Regions from separate parts of the Pantoea sp. X-Soil-ISGK-421 genome, predicted to be linked through region 1. Evidence: predicted binding sites of a transcription regulator. Region 1 holds the regulator's gene; the other holds the start of a gene.
The links. The regulator PurR, encoded in region 1, represses purine synthesis genes. The targets are predictions, from matches to a motif close to CANGCAAACGTTTGCNTG.
Positions count from the first base shown of each region.

Region 2: the regulator PurR is predicted to act here: its motif matches at 1,769-1,786, upstream of AC6I8K_RS01990 (nucleoside-specific channel-forming protein Tsx).

Region 1 is NZ_AP035979.1:1,803,556-1,806,696, reverse strand. Features, by position in the region: gene AC6I8K_RS08440 (C40 family peptidase) at 1-711, shown strand, start outside; gene cydH (cytochrome bd-I oxidase subunit CydH) at 768-857, opposite strand; gene purR (HTH-type transcriptional repressor PurR) at 1,131-2,156, shown strand; gene punR (DNA-binding transcriptional activator PunR) at 2,153-3,064, opposite strand.
Region 2 is NZ_AP035979.1:449,902-453,042, forward strand. Features, by position in the region: gene yjdN (VOC family metalloprotein YjdN) at 17-448, shown strand; gene AC6I8K_RS01990 (nucleoside-specific channel-forming protein Tsx) at 666-1,532, opposite strand; gene AC6I8K_RS01995 (sensor histidine kinase) at 1,918-3,141, opposite strand, start outside.

The DNA of each region.
Region 1 (3,141 bases):
GTTAATGCCAGCTCGCTCAAAGCAGAGAAAAAGAGCGCACGTGAAGACGAGCGCCGCAAACGACGTCCGGTGAAAACCACCACAAAAAAATCGCGCCTGACTGCTGTCCAAAAATTCAAACTAAAAAAACAGACCAAAACTGAAACCGCGCTGCACAAAACCACCAGCAAAAAATCCCCGCTGAAACTTACCGCTAAGAAATACGGTCATCAACGCCTGGTGAAGAAATCTCCCGAAGTGGTGGTTGATGACGAAGCGGTTGCGCTTACCGGCATCAAAATGAGTAAGTCGCACCGCCAGCGTTATCAAAAAGCGCGTGAAACGGCGATGACCAAATTAATGGGCCAACTCGGTAAACCTTATCAATGGGGCGGCACCTCGCCACATACCGGTTTCGACTGCAGTGGATTGGTCTGGTACGCCTATAAAGATCTGGTGAAATTCAAATTTCCGCGCACCGCCAATGAGATGTATCACTTGCGTGATGCTTCCCCGATCAAACGTGAAATGCTGGAGAAAGGGGATCTGGTGTTCTTCCGCATTAACAATCGCGGCACCGCTGATCATGTTGGTGTTTATCTCGGCAACGGCAAATTCATTCAGTCGCCGCGTACCGGCAAAGATATTCAGATTAGCGCTTTGGGAGAGGATTACTGGCAGAAACACTATGTGGGCGCGCGTCGTATGATGACGCCAAAAACCATTCGCTAATTGTTGCGCAACAAACAGAAAAAAGCCGGATGCTGCACACAGCTCCGGCTTTTTTGTTAATGCATGATCGCGGTAAAACTGAAGGCGATAATCATCAACAGTGCGCCAACAGTGGTCATTAGCGCCAGCTTCAGGTCAGTATTCATCACAACTCCTTAGTCACACAATTAATAGGGTTAACGCGATTTTCGCACAGCAATCGGCAAAAATCTCGTGTTATCCGCGCGGGCTTGTTAGAATCGCCGCCTTTCGTTGCGCAACAGATTTTGCGCGTGCTGTATTTTCAGCATAATGAAGTGATTTCGTCTGCTATAACACCCCGTTTTGCCCGCCTTTTGAGCTGTAAAAGCGTTAGCAGACGCAAACGTTTAACAATATACTTATCAGTAAGTTGCGATAAGACCAGGAGTACCATTTTCATGGCAACAATTAAAGATGTCGCAAAACGCGCAGGTGTCTCAACCACCACGGTTTCGCATGTCATCAACAAAACGCGTTTCGTTGCGGAAGAAACGCGTAACGCCGTATGGGAAGCGATCAAACAATTACACTACTCGCCAAGTGCCGTGGCGCGTAGTCTCAAAGTGAATCACACCAAAACCTTAGGTCTGCTGGCAACGTCCAGTGAAGCGCCCTATTTTGCTGAAATTATCGAAGCGGTGGAGAATCGTTGTTTCGAACGCGGCTATACGTTGATTCTCGGCAATGCGCACAACGATCTGCAAAAACAGCGCGCCTATCTGTCGATGATGGCGCAAAAGCGCGTCGATGGTTTGCTGGTGATGTGTTCTGAGTATCCGGACGATTTACTGCAAATGCTGGAAGAGAACCGCAATATCCCGATGGTCGTCATGGATTGGGGTGCTTCGCGCGGTGATTTTACCGATACGGTGCAGGACAACGCGTTTCAAGGCGGCTATCTCGCCGGGCGTTATCTGATTGAACGTGGCCATCGCGATATTGGTGCCATCCCTGGCCAGATGGAGCGCAACACCGGCGGCGGACGTCACGCAGGATTTCTGCAGGCGATGAACGAAGCAGGCATTACAGTGCGTCCAGAATGGGTGGTTCAGGGCGACTTTGAACCTGAATCCGGTTATCAGGCCATGCAGCAGATTCTTAACCAGAAACAGCGCCCAACCGCCGTGTTCTGCGGCGGCGATATTATGGCGATGGGCGCAATTTGTGCCGCCGATGAGATGGGTTTGCGTGTACCGCAAGATATCTCGGTGATTGGTTACGATAACGTGCGCAACGCGCGCTATTTCACGCCCGCGCTGACCACCGTACACCAGCCTAAAGCCGAACTGGGTGAAAAAGCGCTGGAAATGCTGTTGGATCGCATCACCAGCAAACGTGAAGATCCACAAACCATCGAGGTTCAGCCTACGCTGATTGAACGTCGTTCAGTGGCGTACGGCCCATTCCGCGATTATCGCCGCTAAGCTGACACTTCGCTGAGCCATTCGTGGTTCAGCGTTTCAGCATCCCCCAGATAAGCCAGTAACCACTCAAGCGCCGGCGACGTGCGTTGTTCTGCCCAGCTGACGCAGCACGGACTATCAGGAAAGGCTTGCGGCAGCGACAGTTCGACCAATTTATGACTGTCCAGCAGTGGACGCGCCAAATGGCCCGGCACCATTCCAACACACAATCCTGCCAGCAAACACGCCATCCCGGTTTCCCATTCTGGCACCACCAGCCGCCGCTGATTATCTAGCGTCCAGGTCATACGGCGCGGCAATGCACGCGACGTATCTTCCAGCACCAGAGATGGCCACGCTCGCAACGTTTCATCATCCAGTTCCGTGCTGTTAACCAGCGGATGATCCGGGCTGACCACACAACGCCAATTCAGCGCGCCCATATCCTGAAACGCAAAACGTCCACCGACGGGAATTGCCTGCGTGGCGCCAATCGCGACATCTACCCGGCCATCGGCTAATGCATCCCACACTCCGTTAAACACTTCGTAGCTGATAATCAACTCCATATCGGGAAAATGACGATAGAAGTCCTTCACTAATTGCCGCGTGCGCTGCGGTTTTACAATGCAGTCAACCGCGATACTCAATTCACCGCGCCAACCATTCGCCAGTTGTTGACACTGCCTACGCGTTGCCAGCATTTTTTTGATAACAGATCGCCCTTCACGAACGAAGTGCTCGCCGGCTGGTGTCATGACCACTTCGCGATGCTGGCGCTCAAACAACGGTACCGCCAACCAGGTTTCCAGCTGACGCACGGTATAGCTGACGGCAGAAGGCACGCGATGCAGCTCCTGCGCGGCCGCGCTAAAACTGCCGGTGCGCGCCACGGCATCCACCACTTCAAGCGCATATTCTGACCACATATTTTTGCCTTCAAAAAATTTAACAGCACCATGCAAATATTAGCGTTTCACAAAGCGCGTTGCATCCTTTTACACTC
Region 2 (3,141 bases), 1.4 Mb from region 1:
TTTTGGAGTACAGACCATGCAAGTTACCCCGTATGTGTTCTACAGCGGCCGCTGTGAAGAGGCGATTGCTTTCTATCTTGCTGCCACCGACGGCGAGCTACTGTTTAAGATGACCTATGGCGACATGCCGGATGAGACGCCGGTGGAAGATGAAGGTTGCCTCTCGGGTGTGCACTTTTCGCCGGAGCAGATCATGCATGCCCATCTGCGCATCGGGCAGGGCGAAATTATGCTAAGTGACGGCGCGCCACAGGCGGCGTATGGCGGTTTTGCTGTGAGTTTATCGACGCCGGATGAAGCGCAAGGGAAGCGTTGGTTTGATGCGTTGTCGGCGGGCGGTGAAGTGACAAAAAGCTGGGCACCCACGTTCTGGGCCAATGGCTTTGGCATGCAAACCGATAAGTTCGGCGTGCCGTGGATGGTGAATGCGTATAAACCGCAGAGTTAAGAGGGTACGATTTGCGACAAGGTGCGCGTAAATGCATTGGCTTTCTTCACCGACCTTAAAACGGTGCGCATAAATGCGCACCCTACATTGTAGGGTCGCCATTAATGGCGACCGTTTAACCAACCGCACCCTCTAATGGCGACCGTTTAACCAATCGCACACTCTCATGGCGACCGTTTAACCAACCGCATCCTCTAATAGCGACCGTTTTACTCGATTAGAAGTTGTAACCCACCACCAGGTAGTAACCCCAGCCGGTTGATTTCACTTCAAATGGACCTTTGCCGAAGTTCAGCTCCTGGCCGTCAGCCCATTGGCCGCCGTTGTGGAAGTAACGCGCCACGGTGGAAACATGCCAGTGATCATAGTTCAGCGACAGTATGTGGCTGGACGCAATCGAGTTGCTGGTGCGTGAACGATCTGACTTGTCACGCAGATCCGAACCCCAGTCGAAGTTGGTGAAGCCGATGTAGCTCAGCTTGCCGCCCCACAGGTCGGTAATCGGTACAAAGTATTTCACCTTGAAGCGATAACCATCCCAGCTGTTCTCGTTCGCCGCACCGTAGTTTTCCCACTGGTATTTAGCGTAAACGTTCAGCGACAGGCCGATATCGCTGTGCGTATCGATGTCGGTGCCAAGACCCATGTACCAGGTGTTCTGACGGTTATCGCTGTTGCGACCCATGTCATAGATGTAGTTGTTGGCGAAATACCACTCTTTAAACGGACCAAAAGAGAGATCGGTGCCGGTCAGCTTATCGATAGAGAAACGTGGCTCAATTTCCATGAACATCGGCGAACCGTGGTCGAACACGCCGTTAGCGTTGCTGTTGCCCACGCCGAAGAAGTTGGTGAGATCGAGGTAGCCGTAGAAATCGAACCAATCCTTTTTGGCAAAGGCTTCATATTCGAGGTACACGTCGTTATTGAACTGAGGTCCAAAACGGGTGTGGTAACTGCCCACCACGTTAACGCTCTGATGCCACCAATCAGAAACGTATTGCGGATCGCTTTCTGCCGCTTGTGCTGTACCAGTTAAGCCACTGGCCAATAAAGCGCCTGCTATCAACGATTTATATTTCATTATTTTACCACATGCTTGTGATCGCCGGGCTGACGCCGCGATCGGGTGAAATCGATCCCAGGGATGGGCAGTGTGTTGTCGTATCCGGTCTGCAGCGCCAGATTTTCAAGTTTGCGTAATGTGCCTGTAACAGAGGCATAGAAAATAGATTTTGGTCACGTTTGTCAAAAAGTGTTGCAGTTTGATTCACTGGAAATGTGATCGTTATCACATAAATGCCGTGTGGCGAACGGAACCCCGCAACCGTTTACGTGTCGCGTACAGCTGGAAACGTGTTAGATGTGGGAAAAGGATGTAGCGGCGCGATTTATCGCGCGCCCTTTTGATGAGCACCGTTTCGCTGCAATAAGGCGCAATAAATTGCGCCGCAACGGCACGGTGTGAGTTATGGCAAGGTCACGCGCACCTGCAGGCCAGCAATCTGACCTTGTGGATCATGGCGGTTCGACAGCGCAACCTGCATCTGATGTTTCTGCGCCACGCTGCGCACTATCGACAACCCTAAACCGCTGCCTTGCGCCTGAACATCCGGCGAACGAGTAAAGCGGTCGAAGGCGCGCTCGATAAAGGATTCTGCCATGCCGGGCCCGTTATCCACGATATCCACCACGGTATGATTGCCGACGCGATGCAGCAGCACATCCACCAGACTGCCTTCCGGTGTATGCAGCATCGCATTGCCGATCAGGTTATCGAACAGGCTGCGCAGATCGGAGCGGCTGGCGTGCAGACGATAGTGCGTCGTGCCGTTGAAACCGATATCAATACCGCGCTTATCCGCCACCACCATCAGCTGCTCAATGCTCTCTTTCAGCAGATCGTCCAGCTCGATGCTTTCCACCGTGGCGACCACCGATTGATCTTCCTGACGTGAGATATTCAGTAGCTGCGTCACCAGATGGCGCGTACGCGTAACGCCCGCTTCCAGCTGATCGAACTGGCGGCTGGCTTCACCGGGTTGAATATGTTGCCGCAGGTTCTCCAGCTGCAAGGTTACTGCGGTGACCGGTGTGCGCAGTTCGTGCGCCGCATCCTCAAGGAACTGACGCTGTGATGACCAGGCCGCGCGCAGTTTATCCAGCAAAGCGTTGTAAGCCGCCACCAGCGGCAGCACTTCATCCGGCAAGCCATCGGGAGAAACCGTATGCGGATGCAGCGTTTCCTGCGCAGCGATATGACGTGAAGCCACGCGTAAATCGCGCGTAATGGCACGCACCACCAGCCATATGACCAGCAGTGAGAGCGGCATCATGAGCATCAACGGAATGATGGCCGACAGCGCCCGTTTTAGCATCAGGCTTTTCATGTAGCCGATGTTGTGCAGGACCTGAATATTCCCGATCTCACTGCCCAGCTCGCCGGGACGCGTGTATACGCGCCATTCGCAGTCATCTCCGCAGTCACCGACCTTGAGATCGTGCCAGCCTTTTTTCATTTGCAGCGGCGCGTGTAAATCAGGCCACGAGCTGGCGCGCAGTTTATTATTGGTATCCCATAACTGGACAATGTAGGTGCTTTTTAATTTTTCGGCATGCATCACCATCGGCATCAGGGCGGGCATACGCTGGCTAGTGGCCCACGCATCGGCAATCTTAGCGAGCTGATCGTC